One region of the Allobosea sp. 05T439 genome, then DNA from elsewhere that is predicted to be linked to it. Evidence: predicted binding sites of a transcription regulator. Region 1 holds the regulator's gene; each other region holds the start of a gene.
What was found. The regulator LexA, encoded in region 1, represses DNA repair genes until DNA is damaged. The targets are predictions, from matches to a motif close to TGTTCNNNNTGTGTTCNG.

Region 1 (7,353 bases):
GTCGGCCTGGCCCGTGCAAAGCCCGAGGATCTGCGCGGCGGTGAACCGGCGCAGAATGCCGAGGCGCTCCGCGCGGTTCTCGACGGCAAGAAGACGCCCTTCCGCGATATCGCGGCCTTCAATGCCGCCGCCGCGCTCGTCGTGGCCGGTCAGGCCGGTGATCTGCGCGACGGCCTCACCCGCGCGACCTCGGCGATCGACAGCGGCAAGGCCAAGGCGACGCTGACCGCACTTATCGCCAGCTCGAACGCGTGAGGACGTCATGAGCGACATCCTCGCCCGCATCGAGGCCTATAAGCGCCAGGAGATCGCCGCTGCCAAGGCCGCGGTTTCCCAGGCTGAGATCGAGCAGCGCGCCCTGGCTGCCGGCCCCGTGCGTGGCTTCACGGCCGCTCTTGCCGCGAAACACGCGGCCGGCAAGCCTGCATTGATCGCTGAGATCAAGAAGGCCAGCCCGTCCAAGGGGCTGATCCGCGCCGATTTCGACCCGCCATCGCTGGCACGCGCCTATGCCGATGGCGGCGCGGCCTGCCTGTCCGTACTGACCGATGCCCCCTCTTTCCAGGGACAGCCGGAATTCCTGCAGCAGGCGCGCATGGCAAGCGGCCTGCCCGCCCTGCGCAAGGATTTCCTCTATGACCCCTATCAGGTCTTCGAGGCTCGCGCCTGGGGCGCCGACTGTATCCTGATCATCATGGCCGGCGTCGATGACGGGACAGCCCGCGCGCTGAACGAGGCGGCAAAGTCACTCGGCATCGACGTGCTGGTCGAGGTTCACAACGAAGCTGAGCTCGATCGCGCCCTCGAGCTCGACAGCCCCTTGCTCGGCATCAACAATCGCGACCTTCGCAGCTTTGCCGTCGATCTCGCCGTCACCGAGAGACTTGCACCGCGCGTCCCCGCGGACCGCATCATCGTTGGCGAGAGCGGCATCTTCAGTCATGCCGACATCGCACGGTTGCAGCGCGCCGGCGTCAACACCTTCCTCGTCGGCGAGAGCCTGATGCGGCAGGACGATGTCGCCGCTGCGACCCGTGATCTCCTGACCGGTTCTGCGCGCAGCGCAGCATGAGCAAGCTCAGCCATCTCGACGCCAGCGGCCAGGCCCATATGGTCGATGTTGGCGACAAGGAGGAGACCTCGCGCATCGCTGTCGCCGAGGGCTGTGTCGTCATGCAGCCCGGGACCCTGGCGATCGTGCGCGATGGCGACGCCAAGAAGGGCGACGTGCTTGGCACGGCGCGCCTGGCTGGAATCATGGCCGCCAAGCGCACGCATGAACTGATCCCGCTCTGTCACCCGCTGCTGATCAGCAAGATCAGCGTCGACCTCACCCTGGACGAGACATTGCCCGGGGTGCGCGTGAGCGCTGAGGTCAAGATGAAGGGACAGACCGGCGTCGAGATGGAGGCGTTGACCGCTGTCGGCGTCGCCTGCCTCACAGTTTACGACATGGTCAAGGCGGTCGACCGGGCGATGCGGATCGAAGGCATCAGGCTCGTCCACAAGTCAGGTGGAAAATCCGGCACCTTCGATCTCCCGGAAACTGCGCGATGAGCCTCACGCCCGTCCCCGTCGCCCTGAAGGCGCTAATCGACAGCGTTCCGGCACCGACACCATCAGAAACCCTGCCACTCGCACAATGCGTAGGGCGCGTGCTCGCCGCCGACCTGCAGGCGCTTCGGACCCAGCCCCCCTTTGCCAACTCCGCAATGGACGGATACGCCGTTCGCGCAGACGATATTGCGCCGGCAAATGAATTGCGTGTCATCGGCGAATCGGCTGCCGGTCGTTCCTTCTCAGGGATGGTCCGCTCCAATGAGGCTGTTCGCATCTTCACCGGTGCTCCGATTCCGGAGGGCGCCGATACGATCTTGATTCAGGAGAATGCGGACGGCGTCGGCACTGCGACGATCCGCGTGCGCGAGGACGCCGAGCGCGGCAAGTTCGTTCGTCAGGCAGGATTGGACTTCTCCGAGGGCGAGGTGTTGCTTCTCGCCGGCAGCCGGCTCGACAGTGCGAGCCTCGGCCTCGCGGCAGCCATGGGCCACCCCATGCTCACTGTGCGTCGGAAGCCACTGGTCGCGATCCTCGCGACTGGCGACGAACTGGTCCAGCCCGGCGAGCCGGTTGGACCCGACCAGATCGTCGCGTCCAACAGTTTTGCGCTCGCCGCGCTGGTCGAGCAGGCCGGCGGCACGGCGCTCGATCTCGGGATTGCCCGCGATGATCATGCCGATCTCGCCGACAAGATTGGCCAGGCACGGAAGGCCGATGCCGATGTGCTGATCACCCTCGGAGGAGCCTCGGTAGGTGAGCACGATCTCGTCCAGGCAGCGTTGATCGGTCAAGGCATGGCGCTCGGCTTCTGGAAGATCGCCATGCGGCCGGGCAAGCCGATGATGATGGGCCGCCTCGGCCGCATGGTCGCGCTCGGCCTGCCCGGAAACCCCGTCTCGTCCATCGTTTGCGGACATCTCTTCGTCGTGCCCCTGCTCAGGACCCTCCTGGGCGTACCGGAACCGGAGCGCGATCTGAGTGAGCCTGCAATCGTCGGAAGAAATTTGCCGGCAAATGATGAGCGGCGAGACTATATGAGGTCGGAACTGACGCTCACTCCGGAAGGATGGCTGGCAACGCCCTTCGCCAAGCAGGATTCGTCGATGCTGGCCACTCTTGCCCGCGCCGACGCGCTACTCATTCGCGAATCGTTTGCTGCGCCGGCAAACAAAGGCGACAACTGCCGGATCATCCGCCTACGCTGAGCGCGCTTGCGGAACACAACGCGAACCTGTATGGTGTTCGTGCTTTGTTTCGATTCCATACAAAGAGCGCCGGCGGGAACCATGCTGACACGCAAACAGTTCGAACTGCTTCGTTTCATCCAGGAACGCCTGCGCGAGACAGGGGTGCCCCCCTCCTTCGACGAGATGAAGGACGCGCTCGATCTGCGCTCCAAGTCCGGTATCCATCGCCTGATCATGGCGCTGGAGGAGCGCGGGTTCATTCGCCGCCTTCCCAATCGAGCCCGAGCGCTGGAGATCATAAAGCTGCCCGAAGGGGCCGGCGGCCCTCAGGCGACGCGCGGACGGTTCAGCCCCTCCGTCGTCCAAGGGGGGCTTGGCAAGGTCCGGCCGATCGCACCGCCCCCGGACGAAGATGTGCGCTCCACGGTTGCGATTCCGGTCATGGGGCGGATTGCCGCCGGTACACCGATTTCCGCCATCCAGAGCCGCAGCCATACCGTGGCACTGCCTGCCGACATGCTTGGCCCCGGTGAACATTTTGCCCTCGAGGTTCGCGGCGACTCGATGGTGGAAGCCGGCATTCTCGACGGCGATACGGTGGTGATCAAGCGTCAGGACACGGCCAATACCGGGGATATCGTCGTGGCTCTGATCGATGACGAGGAAGCAACGCTGAAGCGACTGCGCAAGCGCGGCTCCTCGATCGCGCTCGAGGCTGCCAATCCCGCCTATGAGACAAGGGTGCTGGGACCGGACCGCGTCAAGATTCAGGGCCGCCTGGTCAACCTGATGCGGCGCTACTGAAGCGGCTCGTGTTCTTCGACAGCCGCCAGCGGCAAAGCCGGCGTGCTTGCAGGCCGCTCCCGCTTGCGGCTCCAGGGACGATCGACACCATCCTGCTCTGATAGATGGGCGCGCCAGCCGCCCTTGTTGCCGACAAGGGCGGTCGCGCCATCGCGCGACAATGCCCTGCGGTCGATCAGTCGTGCTGCGCACGGAGCGTTCCACGGAATCGGCGTGATGACGAGATCGGCGCGCCGACAGTCCTCGACGATGGCCAGGCGATCACGTGCAAAGGCAACGCTTCGTCCATCCTTGCTGCGGACGACACAACCCAACGTGTCGCAGGCCGCGCCTTCCCGCAGGCTGTTGTCGTCAGTCCGGCGATTATCGCCATCTGCGTTCAGCCATTGCTGCAGCACGAAGCGGCTCGGTTGCCCCGCCAGGATGACCATCGCCCCCGCGGACCAGGATGCCGGAACCATCGCGTTCGATCAGGATGTCGGGCCTGTCGGGCTTCGCTGCCACGAGCAGTCCCGCGATCAGGGGGGCGACGGCCAGGAAGCGCAGCGGTGTCGTCCAGAGCGTGATTCAGAGAAGCGCAGCGGCAAAGCATGCGAGCGCCGCGGCCCCGAATGCAGGAATGATCACCGCGGAGTGGTCGAATCCCGCAACCCAGCGCGCGGATTGCAGCACATAGTCCGAAGCGACTCCCATGAGCGCCCAAGCCGGCCAATCCAGGCCGAAGGGATAGGCGAGCACGCCGAAGACAGCGGCAGGCATGACGATCAGGGAAACGAAGGGCAAGGCGAGCGCATTGCCGAGCAGACCGAAGGGGTTGAAGGTCTGGAAGTGATAGGCACCGAACGGTGCGGTTGCGACCGTCGCCAGCACGGTCGTGACCGTGAGCCCGACCACCGCGATCCAGATCGGCCGTAGCGGCCAAGGCAGGTTCGCCGGCGCCTCGGAGTGGCCGCGATCCTCCCAGCGCTCGGCAAAGGCGATCAGCGCCGCGACAGCGCCAAAGGACATCTGGAAGCTTGGACCAAGCAGCGCGTCAGGCTCGCGCAGCAGAACGATCATCGCAGCGAGAGCCAGATTGCGCATGCTGAGCGCCGGGCGATCGACGAGAATCGCACCGAGCATGACCAATGTCATGATCAGCGAGCGCACCGTCGCGACCTCGGCTCCCGAGAAGATGCAATAAGCCGTGGCGCCGAGCATCGCGGCCAGGGCGGCGAGTTTCTTTATGGGCCAGCGCAATGCCAGCGTTTGCGATAGCGCCAGCAGGCCACGGACCAGGCCGAAGATCGTGGCGGAGGCCAGCACCATGTGAAGGCCCGAGATCGAGATGATATGATAGATTCCGGCCGCGCGGAGGTCGATATTGGTCGCCTCCGTGATGAGGCCGCGCTTGCCAGTAACCAACGACGCCGCCATCGCGCCAGCCTGCCCTCCCCCGATCCCGGCGATGCGCTCCGTCAGGGCATTGCGCGCCCGGTCGACCGTCGCGCGTATCTGAAGCTCGAGCGGTGGCTGCAAGGGTGGTGGGGCGAGCGTGATCTTTCCGGGGATGGTCCCGACTGCACCAAGCCCTCGGAAGAAGGCGTCGCGCCCGAAGTCGTAGCCACCTGGTCGCACTGGACCGGGCGGCGGCAGGAGGCGCGCGACGGCAGCGATGTGATCGCCCGGCGAAACCGAACCACCTTTGACGTTGACCCGAACCCGCCGTGGCAGGCGTTCAGGCTCCACCCCGGCAATGCCGGTCACCAGGATCACGAGGCGCGCGCCGGCGTCGCGCGCCTCGACCGATTCGACAAAGCCGGTGAGTTGTCCCACGCGCATTCGATCGAGCATCGGTGCTGCGATCGTCGCCGTGCGCCAGGCCGCGGCACCAAAGCCGGCGAAGATGGCAGCAAGGCCGACGCAAGCGAGCATGACCGGGCGTCGGGCGCGCGACAGCGCTGCCATCGCAGCGGAGACGCCAAAGCCGGAGAGCGGGACCCAGAAGGATGGCTCGCGATCAGCCGCGAAATAGAGCAGAATGCCGGCTCCCATCAGCACCGGCAGCCAGAGAAACAGCCTTCTTCGTCCGGCCTCGATCGCGATGGCGCCCAGGAAGCGCGCGCGCCATTCGGCGAGAAACAACCGAATGGCAGCGTCCTGAAACCATATCTCGGGAATGCGGAATGGTACGGCGCGAACACGCGCGCCGCGCAGCCGGCTCGGGTCTGGCGGCGCCTCGCGCATAGGCCGTCCCTCGGTCAGCCAACCAGATGCGATCTTGCGCTTAACGTCGGCCCCATCAGCATGTTACAGGGGCGGCGTCGGTTGTCATGTCCCTTCGACGTCTTGTTCCTCTGCCGCTCTGTCGGCCTCATTTCCCGTCCTGCCGGAGCCTGCCTTTCATGAGTGATGCGGTCGTTACGCGCTTCGCGCCGTCTCCAACCGGATTCCTGCATATCGGCGGCGCGCGTACCGCGCTGTTCAACTGGCTCTATGCCCGTCGCCATGGCGGCAAGATGCTGCTGCGCATCGAGGACACCGACCGCGAACGCTCGACCGAGCCGGCCATCGCGGCGATTCTCGACGGCCTGTCCTGGCTTGGCCTCGATTGGGACGGCGAGACCGTCTACCAGTTCGCCCGTGCGGCCCGGCACCGCGAGGTCGCCGAGCAGATGCTCGCCGCCGGCAAGGCCTATTATTGCTATGCGACACCGCAGGAACTCGAGGAGATGCGCGAGAAGGCGCGCGCCGAGGGCCGTCCCATGCGCTATGACGGACGCTGGCGCGATCGCGATCCGGCAACCGCGCCGGCCGGCGTGAAGCCGGTCATCCGCCTGCGCGCGCCGCAGACCGGAGAGACGGTGGTCGAGGACGAGGTGCAGGGCCGCGTCGTCTGGCAGAACGAGAATCTCGACGACCTCGTGCTGCTGCGTTCCGACGGCAACCCGACCTATATGCTCGCTGTCGTCGTGGACGACCATGACATGGCCGTGACCCATGTCATCCGTGGCGACGACCATCTCACCAACGCCGCCCGCCAGACCCAGATCTACCAGGCGATGGGCTGGCGCGTGCCGAGCATGTCGCATATCCCGCTGATCCATGGGGCGGACGGCGCGAAGCTCTCCAAGCGCCATGGTGCGCTCGGTGTCGATGCCTATCGCTCCATGGGCTATCTGCCGGTGGCCCTGCGCAACTACCTCCTCCGGCTGGGCTGGAGCCATGGCGACCAGGAGATCTTCTCGACCGAAGAGATGGTCTCGCTGTTCAATCTTTCCTCGATCGGCCGTTCCCCGGCACGCTTCGACTACGCGAAGCTGGAGAGCCTGAACGGGCTCTACATGCGCCAGTCCGATGACCGTGACCTGCTTGATGCACTGAAGAGCATCTTGCCGGAAATCGGCCCCGCGCACGGCCTCGGCCCCGAGCTCGATCCGGCTCTCGAAGCCAAGCTTCTTGCTGCGATGCCGGGATTGAAGGAGCGAGCCAAGACGCTGATCGAGCTGCTCGACAGCGCCTCCTATCTTTTTGCCAAGCGTCCGCTCGCACTCGATCAGAAGGCGGCGACGCTGCTCGACGAGGGCGCCCGCCAGCGCATGCCCAGCCTGGCAGAGAAGCTTGCCGCGGTGAACGACTGGACACCGGCTCCGCTCGAGGCCGCGGTCCGGGCCTTCGCCGAAGAACATGCCCTCAAGCTCGGACAGGTGGCGCAGCCGCTGCGGGCCGCACTCACCGGACGGAGCCAGTCGCCCGGCCTGTTCGATGTGATGGCGGTGCTCGGCCGCGAGGAAACGCTCGCTCGTCTCAGCGATCAAACGTG
Region 2 (5,364 bases), on a different contig from region 1:
CGGGCGATCCTGGCACGCCTCGCCCTTGGCGAGGCTTCGGTGACCGAGCTGGCCCAGCCCTTCGCTATGAGCCAGCCGGCCATCTCCAAGCATCTCAAGATGCTGGAGCGCGCTGGACTGATTTCGCGCGGACGGGACGCACAACGTCGCCCCTGCCGGCTCGAGCCCCAAGCTCTCGCCGACGCAAATGGCTGGCTCGAAGGCTATCGCCAGTTCTGGGAGACGACCTTCCAGCGCCTCGACCTCCTTCTCGACGAGATGAAGGCCGAGAAAGGCATGAAACCCAAAGGAGAGTGACGATGATGACGACCGCCGATCTGTCCGTCTCGACGCCCAGCGACCGCGAGGTCCTGATGACCCGCCTCTTCAACGCACCGCGCGAGCTGGTCTTCGAGGCCATGAACCGGCCTGAGCTGCTGAAGAGGTGGTTGAGCGGCCCTCCAGGCTGGTCACTGCAGCATTGCGAGGTCGATTTTCGGGTCGGCGGCAGCTTCCGCCACGTCTGGCACGGACCGGACGGCACCGTGATGGGAATGGGCGGGATCTACCGCGAGATCGCGCGCCCTGAGCGTATCGTCCGAACCGAACTGTTCGACCAGGACTGGACCGGGGGCGAGGCCATCGCGACGCTGGTTCTGACGGAGCAGGCGGGCAAGACCGAACTCGCGCTGACCGTACTCTATTCCTCGCGCGAGGCCCGCGACGGCGCGCTCAGGAGCGGCATGAAGGAAGGCGTCGCCGCAAGCTACGGGAAGCTCGACACCCTGTTCGCTGAAAGGCGGCAGGCCGCCTGAGCCATTCCACCTGAGCCGTTTCACCGATCAGTTCCGGAAGCCCTGCACTCGCAGCATTCGGGCGACCGCCCCGCGCTCAGCAAGCAAGAGGAGGAGACGACCATGCAGAAGATCACCCCGTTCCTGTGGTTCGATGGCCAGGCTGAGGAGGCGGCAAAATTCTACACCTCCATCTTCAAGAATTCGAAGCTCGGCGGCGTCTCGCCTATGGCCGCATCCTTCGAGCTCGAAGGCCTGCAATTCACGGCACTCAATGGCGGCCCACGCTTCAAGTTCACGGAAGCGATCTCGCTCTATGTGAACTGCGAAACCCAGGACGAGGTCGATTACTACTGGGACAGGCTCGGAGACGGTGGACAGATCCAGCAATGCGGCTGGCTGAAGGACAGGTTCGGCATCTCCTGGCAGGTCATCCCGTCAGTGCTGCCCAAGCTGTTGAGCAGTCCCGAACAGGAGAAGGCCGGCCGGGCCATGCAGGCGATGATGCAGATGCAGAAGATCGACATCGCCGCGCTTCAGAGGGCCTATGACGGCTAAAGCATCGGCCCGAAAAGTAGATTGCGGTTTTCGGGAAAGCCGATGCAAACACAGAAGCTTAGAACATCGGACCGGATATGATATCCGGTCCGATGTTCTAAGCGGCGCGCAGTCACGGCTAGGCCCGGCGCGCGCGTCAGACGCGCCTGACGTTCTAGAAGGTCGGGAAGCTCCGCGCTCAAGTCCGTTCCTCAGCTTGCGCGACAGCGCAGCTTCAGCCCACTCGTTATTGCGGGTGCCCGATAGACGGTCCTTCGCGCCTGGACGGCGGTCGGGTCTGACTGCTCGAGCGCGAATAAATGCAATCTCGCACCGAGATTCGCGATCTAAGTCATCGAATGCCGCTTGCCGCTCTTGGCAATGATGGAGGGAGAGCCGCCCCGTCCTTCGGATATCAACAAAAAGGCCGCTCCGAACGGTCGGGAGCGACCTTCTGATCCTGAGGAGATTGCGATCCGCAAAGCGGTTCGCCCTCGCTTGCCCTAGAACGGGATATCGTCGTCCAGGTGGGTGCTCGACGAACGCCCGCCGCCGCCGCTGGACATAGCCGGCTGGCGCGAGCCGCCACCGCTGCCCATCGGGCTCGAACGCCCGAAGGAACCGCCGCCGCCCGAACGGTCCTCGACCGAACCGCCGCCCTCGCCATACTCGTCCGATCCGCCCTGCCCGCGGCTGTCGAGAATGGTGAGTTCGCCGCGGAAGCGCTGCAGCACGATTTCGGTCGTGTACTTCTCGACGCCGGACTGATCCTGCCACTTGCGCGTCTGGAGCTGGCCCTCGATGTAAACCTTCGAGCCCTTCTTCAGATACTGCTCCGCGACCTTGGCGAGATTCTCGTTGAAGATCACCACCGAGTGCCACTCGGTCTTTTCCTTGCGCTCACCGGACTGCTTGTCGCGCCAGGTCTCGGACGTGGCGATGCGCAGATTGACGACCGGCTCGCCGCTGCCGAGCCGGCGCACCTCGGGGTCGCGCCCGAGATTACCGACCAGAATGACCTTGTTGACGCTACCAGCCATGAGAGGCTCCATTTCCTGCGCACATCTGCAAATCCGATCGACGACCGGAGCCGGACCCTAGCGCCCGCAGACGTCACTATCAACAATGTTCTTGCTTTGTTCAAGCTCGTTTTGCAGAGTTGTCCCCTGTCTTCATCAGGATTCGCGAGGCAGCCGCCGGAGGTCGGACGAGCCTCGGCGGACGGCGGCACCGATCGCCAAACCGGACGCCCTACTCCTGACGCGAATTGTCAGGAGAAAGACAGCAGCCTATCCCGCTGCATGATATTCATGCCTGCCAGACCGCCGTGAGGCTGGCATGGCCGGGCATTTGCCCTATCTCTACGCCTTACCCGAACGGACGCCCCGATGGCCCGCAAGACCTCTTTGGCTGAACAAGCCGCCACGCTTGAGGACATGTTCGACCGCAACCGCGCGGCCGATCCGAATGCACGCGTGATTTCCGTGCGCGGCGCGCGCGAGCACAATCTCAAGAATGTCGACCTGGCGATTCCGCGCGACAAGCTCGTGGTCTTCACCGGCCTTTCAGGCTCGGGCAAATCCTCGCTCGCCTTCGACACGATCTACGCCGAGGGCCAGCGCCGCTATGTCGAGTCCCTCTCGGCCTATGCCCGCCAGTTCCTCGAGATGATGCAGAAGCCCGATGTCGACCAGATCGACGGGCTCTCGCCGGCCATCTCGATCGAGCAGAAGACGACCTCGAAGAACCCGCGCTCGACAGTCGGCACCGTCACCGAGATCCACGACTACATGCGCCTGCTCTGGGCACGTGCCGGCATCCCCTACTCGCCGGCGACGGGCCTGCCGATCGAGAGCCAGACGGTCAGCCAGATGGTCGACCGGCTGCTGGAGTTGCCGGAGAAGACGCGCGGCTATCTGCTGGCGCCCGTGGTGCGCGGTCGCAAGGGCGAATACCGCAAGGAACTGGCCGACTGGCTGAAGCGCGGCTTCCAGCGCGTCAAGATCGACGGCCAGTTCTACGAGATCCCGGACGCTCCCGCCCTCGACAAGAAGTTCAAGCACGACATCGACGTGGTGGTCGACCGCATCGTCATACGCCCCGACCTCGCCGCACGCCTGTCCGACTCGCTGGAACAGGCTCTGGAGCTCGCCGAGGGTATCGCGGTCTTCGAATATGCCGACGAGAAGGAGGAGAGCGGCGAGGCCAGGCGCATCACCTTCTCCTCGAAATTCGCCTGCCCCGTCTCCGGCTTCACCATCCCCGAGATCGAGCCCAGGCTCTTTTCATTCAACAACCCGTTCGGCGCCTGCCCGACCTGCGATGGTCTCGGCCACGAGATGCGCATCGATGCCAATCTGATCGTGCCCGACAATTCCATCTCACTGAAGAAGGGGGCGATCGCGCCCTGGGCCAAGTCGACCTCGCCCTATTACGGCCAGACACTGGACGCGCTCGCCAAGCATTTCGGCTTCTCGATGACCAAGCCCTGGTCCGAGCTGCCGAAGCAGGCGCACGATGCCATCCTGTTCGGCACCGGCACCGAGCCGGTGCGGTTCGCCTATAATGACGGCCTGCGCGCCTATGAGGTGAAGAAGCCCTTCGAGGGCGTCATCACAAACATGGAGCGGCGCTGGAAGGAGACGGAGTCCGACTGGGCGCGTGAGGAAATCGGCCGCTTCATGTCCGAGACGCCCTGCGCCGCCTGCAACGGTTTTCGCCTGAAGCCCGAGGCGCTGGCGGTGAAGATCGCCGGTAGTCATATCGGCGAGATTTCCCGCCTCTCGGTTCGCGATGCGCTGGCCTGGGTCTCCGATCTGCCGCGCCATCTCACGCCGAAGCAGACCGAGATCGCGACGCGCATCCTCAAGGAGATCCGCGACCGCCTGACCTTCCTGCTCGACGTCGGGCTGGAATATCTGACGCTGGCGCGCGGCTCCGGCACGCTCTCGGGCGGCGAGAGCCAGCGTATCCGCCTCGCCTCGCAGATCGGCTCGGGCCTCACCGGCGTCCTCTATGTGCTGGACGAGCCCTCGATCGGCCTGCACCAACGCGACAATGAGCGCCTGCTCGGGACGCTGCGGCGCCTGCGCGACCTCGGCAATACCGTGATCGTCGTCGAGCATGACGAGGACGCGATCCTGACCGCCGACTACGTCGTCGATGTCGGCCCCGGAGCCGGCATCCATGGCGGCGAGATCGTCTCGAAGGGCACGCCGGAGCAGATCCTGGCCGACCCGAACTCGCTGACCGGCCGCTACCTCACGGGCGAGCTCTCGGTGCCGGTGCCGGCCAAGCGCCGCAAACCGCAGAAGGGGCGTTCGCTCAAGATCGTCGGCGCCAGGGGCAACAACCTCAAGGACGTCTCCGTCGAGATCCCGCTCGGGCTCTTCACCTGCATCACCGGCGTCTCCGGCGGCGGCAAGTCGACGCTGGTCATCGACACGCTCTACAAGGCCGTCGCCCGCAAGCTCAACGGCTCGATCGAGCATCCCGCCCAGCATGATCGCATCGAGGGCATGGAGCATCTCGACAAGGTCATCGACATCGACCAGTCGCCGATCGGCCGCACCCCGCGCTCCAATCCCGCGACCTATACCGGCGCCTTCACGCCGATGCGCGAATGGTTCGCCGGCCTGCCCGAGGCGAAGGCGCGCGGCTATCAGCCGGGGCGCTTCTCCTTCAACGTCAAGGGCGGGCGCTGCGAAGCCTGCCAGGGCGACGGCGTCATCAAAATCGAGATGCATTTCCTGCCCGACGTCTACGTCACCTGCGATGTCTGCAAGGGCAAGCGTTACGACCGTGAAACGCTCGAGGTGAAATACCGCGAGCGCTCGATCGCGGATGTGCTCGACATGACCGTCGAGGAGGCGAAGGACCTGTTCAAGGCCGTGCCCTCGATCCGCGACAAGATGGAAACGCTCTCCCGCGTCGGCCTCGGCTATGTCCATGTCGGCCAGCAGGCGACCACGCTGTCCGGCGGCGAAGCCCAGCGCGTGAAACTGTCGAAGGAACTCTCGAAGCGTGCCACCGGCCGCACGCTCTACATCCTGGA
Region 3 (7,370 bases), on a different contig from region 1:
CCCAGACCCAGCCGGACCGCGAAGCGGCTGTCGTCGCGGGTCGGCTCCAGCGTGCAGTCCCACCTCGACGCGTTGGCGCAGATCGGACGAACCTCGATTCCATGCGCCTGCGCGTCACGGACGATCTGAGCGGGAGCATAGAAGCCCATGGGCTGGCTGTTGAGGAGTGCGGCGCAGAAGATGTCGGGATGCCAGCATTTGAGCCACGCCGAAGCGTAGGCGATCAGGGCGAATGATGCTGCGTGGCTTTCCGGGAAGCCATAGCTGCCAAATCCTTCGAGCTGCTTGAAGGTCTGCTCGGCGAACTCCTCCTCGTAGCCGTTGGCGACCATGCCCGCGATCAGCTTGTCCTTGAAGGACGATACGCCTCCGGTGAACTTGAAGGTCGCCATCGACTTCCGGAGCATGTCGGCCTCGCCCGGGGTAAAGCCGGCGCACTCGATCGCCACGCGCATGGCCTGTTCCTGGAACAGGGGCACACCCAGGGTCTTGCCCAGCACCTTCTCCAGTTCGGGCTTGGGATAGTGGACCGGCTCCAGTCCTTCACGCCGTCGAAGGTACGGGTGGACCATGTCTCCCTGGATCGGGCCAGGGCGAACGATCGCGACCTGGACCACCAGGTCGTAGAAGGTCCGCGGCTTCAACCTCGGCAGCATCGACATTTGCGCGCGACTCTCGATCTGAAAGGTGCCGAGCGTGTCTGCCTTGCGGATCATCGCATAGGTGCGCGGGTCCTCGGCGGGGATCGTTGCGAGGTCGAGATTGATGCCCTTATGTTCGGCCAGAAGATTGAGCCCCTTCTTCATGCAGGTCAGCATGCCAAGTGCCAGCACGTCGACCTTCATGAACTTCAGGGCATCGATATCATCCTTGTCCCACTCGATAACCTGGCGATCAGCCATGGCGGCAGGCTCGATCGGCACGAGATCGTCGAGCCGGTCATGGGTGAGCACAAATCCACCAGGATGCTGGCTGAGGTGCCGAGGCGCGCCCATGAGTTGACGCGCGAGATCGAGTGTCAGCCGAAGCCGACGGTCCTTGAGATTGAGGTTCAGCTCTTCGACATGGCGCGGCTCTACGCCACCTTCGGACCAGGCCCAGACATGCGAGGACAAAGTGCCAATCAAGTCGTCCGGCAGGCCAAGGGCTTTTCCGACGTCCCGGAGCGCGCCCTTGGTGCGATAGCGGATGACGGTCGAGCACAAGGCCGCGTGATCGCGACCATAGGTGTCGAAAATCCACTGCATGACGATCTCGCGCCGCTCATGCTCGAAATCGACGTCGATGTCCGGCGGCTCTCGGCGCTCCTCCGAAACGAAGCGCTCGAACAGCAAATCGTTGCGGCCCGGATCGATCGAGGTGATGCCGAGCACGTAGCAGACTGCCGAGTTCGCCGCTGAGCCGCGGCCCTGGCACAGAATGTCCTTCGACCGGGCGAAGCGAACGATCGAGTTCACCGTCAGGAAATATGGCGCGTAGCCCAGCTTCTCGATCAACCGAAGCTCGTGCCGAAGGGCCGCTTCGACGCTCTTCGGAACGCCTTCGGGATAGCGCTCGGCGGCGCCTTCCCAGGTCAGCTTGTCCAGGGTCTGCTGGGGTGTGAGCGCCGGATCGTCTCGCTCCTCGGGATACTGATAGGCCAGCTCACCAAGCGAAAAGCGGCATCGATCAGCAATCTGTAACGTCCGCGCCAACGCCTCGGGGTAGCGACTGAACAGCCGATGCATCTCTTCCGGCGGCTTGATGTAGCGATCGGCATGCCGTTCGCGCCGGCCGCCGAGGGCGTCGATCGTGACGTTGTGACGAATGCAGGTCACCACGTCCTGGAGAATGCGCCGCGCAGGCTCATGAAACAGCACGTCGTTGGTGGTGACGGTCGGCACGCCCATCCGGGTGGCGAGGTTCGACAGCTCGTGAAGCCGGAGCTGGTCGTTCGGACGTCGGCGCAGCGTCAGCGAGAGATAGGCACGGTTGCCGAACGCATCGCGAAGGCGCCGAAGGCGGAAGGCGCATTCCGCATCGGCCTGATCAAGCACGAGGACAGCGATCAGCCCCTCGCCATAGGCGACAAGATCGGGCCACTCCAGATGGCACTTTGCCTTGCCGCCGCGCTGCTTGCCGAGCGAGAGCAGTCGACACAGCCGCGAATACGCCGGTCGGTCAATCGGGTAGACGAGCACAGACATGCCGTCGACGAGATCGAGGCGGCAGCCGACAACGAGGCGAACACCGGTTGCCTTGGCCGCCTCATGGGCGCGGACGATCCCGGCGAGCGAATTGCGATCGACAACGGCGACTGCCTCGAGTCCAGCCGCCGCAGCCTGCGCGAACAGTTGCTCACATGAGGAGGCGCCACGCAGGAAACTGAAATGCGAGGTGACCTGAAGTTCAGCGTAGCGCGGGCGACTCATCCGAATACCCCGTGCAGAAACCAGCGGTGGGAGCCGGTCGCAGCGTGCTCACCGTCACCCGCCCGATAGAGCCAGTAGCGCTCGCCTGCATCATCCTCGACCCGGAAATAGTCGCGAACCGCGGCCAGCTCGGCATCGCGCTTCCACCATTCGCCGAAAATGCGCTCGGGACCGTCGGCGCGCTTCACCCGTCGACGGATTCCCCGCCAGGTGAACCAAACCGGGGGCTGGTCAGGCAGCAGCGCCATGGTCTCGACCGGTTCGGGTTGAGGCAACAGACGGGATGGCCGCGGCCAATGACCCGGCCAACTCGCCCCCGTCTCGGCCGCCATGGCCGGGATTCGGCAGACGGAACGTTCAGGCACGTCGCTTGCGACCGGAGCCAGACGATAGACGGCGCGCTKCCCGACCCGGTTTGCCAAGGTGTCGACCAGGTCAGACACGTCCGGGAAGCTCGCTTCGACAAGCGAGTTGTGGGTCTGCTTGCGTTCCAGCGGTTCGGCGATGGTCGCGGCCAGCGTCATCACCTCAATTCCGAAACCCGGCTCGATCGTATCGATCTTCTCGCAGAGGAGCCGCGTCAGTCGCCTGACGTCGCGAACCGGCGTGGCCAATCCGACCCGAACCGCCTCTGCACGATTGTCGACGCGATGGCAGATGAGGTCGAGACGACGTGCGCCGAACCCTCGTTCCTCCAGGCGCTCGCAGAGTTGCCCGACGAGCTTGGCGATATAGCGCGCGATCGTCTCCGCGGCGCCGATCGGCTCGGCGAAGGCTTGGCGAATCTCGATCAGGTCGGGCGGCCGAATGGCCTTGATCAGCTCGGCGAGGTCTCCAAGCGCCTGGTCGATGCGGCGGCCAAGCTCCGGACCAAAGCGCAGAGCCAGAGGCGCCCGCGGCTGCGCCAGCAAGTCACCGATCCGCTCGAAGCCCAAGGTGCGCAGCCCGGCACTAACCGAGGACGGAAGCCGCAGAGCCTCCAGCGGCAACGGAGCGATGATGGATGGTCCATGCCCTGGAGCGGCGACGATCGTCGAACGTGTCCTGTAACGAGCCAGTGCGTGAGCGGCGCCCCACGTATCAGCGATCGCCGCCCGAGCGACGATCCCCGACATCGCAAGGCGACCGATCACCCCGTCGAGCATAGCGTTCTCGCCGCCGTGTAAATGGTCTGCCCCGGTCGAGTCGATGACGATGCCGTCCGGCGGATCGGGTGCGACGACAGGTGCGATACGCTCCAGAATCCAGACAGCCAGCCGATCGAGTCCATCGGCGTCAGCGGCCGGATCGGCATCCTCGACGATCAGACCCGGAACGAGTACCTGCGCCTTTGTCGCGGGCATGCCGATGCAAAGACCGGCGGCCTGAGCCGCAGCATCCGCTCCCAGCACCACTCGCCTGTTTCCGTCGCGGCCGATCAGGACGAGCGGCACCTCAGGCGGAGGCGCTGCGTCGCCAGCCTTCCGCCGCGCCCGGTCGGTGGACCAGGTCGGCAGGAAGAGCGAGACAACCCGTGTCATCGCACGCCTCCAACTCGAAATCTGCACTGTCGCCGGCACGGGCCCGGATGAGCTCGACCAGCCAGCGAGGCCGTCCCACGCCGGGAACCGGCAGCGGCGAGGATGGCATCACCGAGATCCGCCAACGCGTCATGGCCGCTGTCGGTTGACCAAAATCGGCGGCTTCCGCCTGACGCCGCCAACGGCGAAGGGCAATTCCGACCGACCCGGTCCCCTCCGCGGCCAGTTGCAGCCGACGAGAGGCGGTCATGGATAGGCGGGCGACTTCCCCCACGACGGATCCAAGTCCACCGTGCCGCAGTCCTTCTTCCATGCAGGAAAGGACTGCCTTGTCGTCACCGGCTTCGACATAGATCACCCGATCAGGGACAAGTCCGGCCTGCGCGAAGGCGGGAGCAAAGAGGTCCGGCCGCGTGATGCACCACAGGACCCTCCCCCGGGTGCGGGCAGCAACTCCCGCGCTGAACAGTGCGGCCGCGGCACCGTCGATCGCGCCGTTGCCGCCGCCAGCCACTTCATGCAGCGCTCCGAGCGCCAGTCCGCCGCCTGGGAGGCGCGCGTCCACCTCGGCGACTCCAAACGGAAGCACCGCTTTCGCGCGCCGGTTCCTGCCTTCGATCCTTGCGATCTGCTCGCGCAGAGACTGTATGGCGAGCTCGGACCGCACAATTGTTGGTGTCCTCTGAAAATGGGCGGGCCGCCATGTTCCCTTTTTGTTCCTACTTCACTACTCGGAAGTCAAGATGAGGTCAGCAATGCGATATCCGCTCTGAGGCCTCAGAGCGGTCCAGCCACATCCGGATTCATGGCGACAAAGAGTTCAGCCTGACGCTGAAACAACGTCCATGCCGGATCATTCTCCAATCGTCCGGCAGGCATGATATTGAAAATCGCAACAGCTCGGGCTGGCTGGTCGGGGTCTATCCGCGCAGCGCGACACATTGCCCTAGCAATTCTCTGGATACGCGGATCACCCGAATAATCCGCGGCGGTCACCGGTGCGTTCACCGGCTCGGCTTCAAATGTCAGAGGCATAGCGGACCTCCAAGTCTCTCCCACCAAGCTCAGCCCCTGGCCCAAACGATCGGACCTGCCCTCGGGTTCCGGAAAATACGCGCATCGTTCGCCCGGGTCCTCGATGGCACATTCACCGGTGCTTATGCCGCCGGCCGAAGGCAGCAGGATGCCTCCGTTCTCCTCGAAGACACGGAAGCAGGTCGACGGTGCCGTTGGCCTGCCCGCGCCCAGTTCGCTTGAATTCCCGCCCTGAGCGAACTCAACTTGCGGCTTCAAACCGGTCGGCCATTGTGAGCGGAGCGAGCACCGGCCCCGATTGGGAGAGGCCGTGCCCTTTGGTCTGGAGGTCGCGTGCTAGCGTCCCAAAGCCCGGCATGGAAAGAGAAAGACATAAGGAAAGGGCGAACCACGCGAAACCGTGCCGGTTCTGGCGACCTCTCACAGATCTAATCCAGGAACTGCGCAGGCACGCCCGGGCGCACGAGGGCGCCAAGCTCCTCAGCGCAATCCAGATGGTTCCGACCGGGTTATTAGGTCCGGGCGGAAGGTTCAGATTCACCTCGGGGCATCTGGTCCGTCGGTGACCACTCATTGCCGCTGCMATCGCTTCCCGCGTCCGTAGCCCGAAATTCGAAGACCGTCCGCGCAACCTGTTCGAGCTTGGATTGTTATCGGTGGGTGACCGTTGGGGCGGAGGAGCCTTCATGGATCTCATCATCAAGCAAATGAGCTCGACAAGCTGGGACCTCATCGACTTGCTCGGCCGTAACGCCGGGCATGTCGAGCTGGCCTTGTCCGGAAGCTTCCGCGTAATCCCGTCGGGCCGAGCTCTGGGTGCTATGGCAACACTCTCGCCGGGGCCGTATTGCTCGTTAGACGCAGCGCTCGCCGCGATCGAGACTCATACGCGAGGCGTGTGCAGACGGCAGCCAGAGGAGCGCGGACACCAGACGCCTACCGGCCCGGACAAGGAGGACGCCTGAAGGCACGGGCCTGGCCGAGGCTCTACAGCCAAGTACGCTGGCGGGATGCGGCGCCAGATGATCTGCAAGCGGGCGGAACTCATATAAATCCCTCCAAACTCGTGGATTCATAACCGGAACCGGACCCACTGATTTTGCGGCTATTGCTGGATCGATCTGCCGCCCGCCAGCCCTCTTCCTTTTGGGAATAGCGAGCTCGGTCCGCATCGCCTTCAAGCTCAGCCGTGCAGGCGTCGGTGGAGATAGAGCGCGCCCCGTGATCGGCTCGATTTCCGTCTCTCGGCCGGGCTCACAACGATGCTCGCGCCAAAGCGTCCTCAGCTTCCTCTTTGGTTTCGAAGGGACCCGAAAGTTCATCGAACCCTCGATCCTCCCAAGATGGAAGGACGTAGACAGGAACAATGCCGTCTTTCCAAGCGACGATAGTCTCGATGACCTATTCCGGCTTGCCGGGTTCGTAGCGGGAAAGTTCTACTACGCGTTCAGACGGACGAGATGATGGAGTGCCTTTCTCATCGACCACCAGCCCTGCCGCCAATCAAAATCCCATTGCGCCACGACGGTTCCCGCTCCTTCGCGTCTCGCTATGCTGTGAAGAACGGGCGGCGGCGCTGATTCACCCATTGCGCCGCCTAGAGTGTAGCTGCGGATGCATTCCGCGGAATTCGGGAGACGGTTCGCAATCTCCCATCGCCCCCTTTGATGATCACGCGGGCAGAAGAACACACCGATCGCCACCTCCCGCATCATCCCAGGGGCCAGCCCGAAAATGCCGACCATGAATAATTATTCATGGAACCAACAACTTAGCATGTCGTTTCCTCGCTGGCGGGGGCTAACAGGAGATCGACTATGATCAAGAAGATTGTTCTTGTTGCTGCACTGGCAGCCATGCCTGCGACCGTGTTTGCGCAGTCCAGCTCCGGAGCAGCAGGTGGGGCCGCCGCCGGCGCAGGAACCGGAGCTGTCGGCGGTGCGATTGTCGGGGGGCCAGCGGGAGCCGCGGTAGGAGCAGGCGGTGGCGCCGCGGCTGGCGCGATCGTCGGTGGCATTGCGGCCGACCAGCGCACCGAGTTCCGCACCTATGTGAAGGAGCAGAAGGTGCCTTCGGTGACTTACCGCGAGAAGGTCGTGGTCGGCGCTACTCTTCCCGAAACCGTCACCTATCGAGAGGTTCCGGCTCGATACGGAAAAACCCAGTATCGCTACACCGTCGTGAACGATCAGACGGTGCTGGTCGAGCCGAAGACCCGCAAGATCGTTCAGATCATCGAATAATCACTTAGCCACGGAGAGGCCCGCCACGACCGGCGGGCCTTTCCGCCGCCGTGTTGGCGTGTTGGCCATCGGAGCCCTGCGATCCCAGGCGGTGGAGCGACGCTTCTTCCGCACGCCAAGCCTTGCTTTGTGATGCCGGTCCGTGCGCCTCATTCCGACCT

Region 2: a site for LexA is predicted at 2,437-2,454, ahead of AC1DIO_RS06620 (single-stranded DNA-binding protein). Genes of this name have one in related genera too.
Region 3: a site for LexA is predicted at 4,635-4,652, ahead of AC1DIO_RS30590 (ImuA family protein). Genes of this name have one in related genera too.

The regions. Positions count from the first base shown of each region.
Region 1 is NZ_JBFTKP010000012.1:126,895-134,247, reverse strand. Features, by position in the region: gene trpD (anthranilate phosphoribosyltransferase) at 1-255, shown strand, start outside; gene trpC (indole-3-glycerol phosphate synthase TrpC) at 263-1,072, shown strand; gene moaC (cyclic pyranopterin monophosphate synthase MoaC) at 1,069-1,557, shown strand; gene AC1DIO_RS16215 (molybdopterin molybdotransferase MoeA) at 1,554-2,765, shown strand; gene lexA (transcriptional repressor LexA) at 2,847-3,551, shown strand; gene AC1DIO_RS16205 (hypothetical protein) at 3,545-4,012, opposite strand; gene AC1DIO_RS16200 (ComEC/Rec2 family competence protein) at 4,119-5,777, opposite strand; gene gltX (glutamate--tRNA ligase) at 5,936-7,353, shown strand, end outside.
Region 2 is NZ_JBFTKP010000004.1:229,379-234,742, forward strand. Features, by position in the region: gene AC1DIO_RS06605 (ArsR/SmtB family transcription factor) at 1-297, shown strand, start outside; gene AC1DIO_RS06610 (SRPBCC family protein) at 300-794, shown strand; gene AC1DIO_RS06615 (VOC family protein) at 897-1,331, shown strand; gene AC1DIO_RS06620 (single-stranded DNA-binding protein) at 1,814-2,350, opposite strand; gene uvrA (excinuclease ABC subunit UvrA) at 2,747-5,364, shown strand, end outside.
Region 3 is NZ_JBFTKP010000046.1:8,537-15,906, forward strand. Features, by position in the region: gene AC1DIO_RS30580 (error-prone DNA polymerase) at 1-2,411, opposite strand, end outside; gene AC1DIO_RS30585 (DUF6504 family protein) at 2,408-3,931, opposite strand; gene AC1DIO_RS30590 (ImuA family protein) at 3,846-4,598, opposite strand; gene AC1DIO_RS30595 (hypothetical protein) at 4,709-4,966, opposite strand; gene AC1DIO_RS30600 (hypothetical protein) at 5,653-5,931, shown strand; gene AC1DIO_RS30605 (DUF1236 domain-containing protein) at 6,784-7,209, shown strand.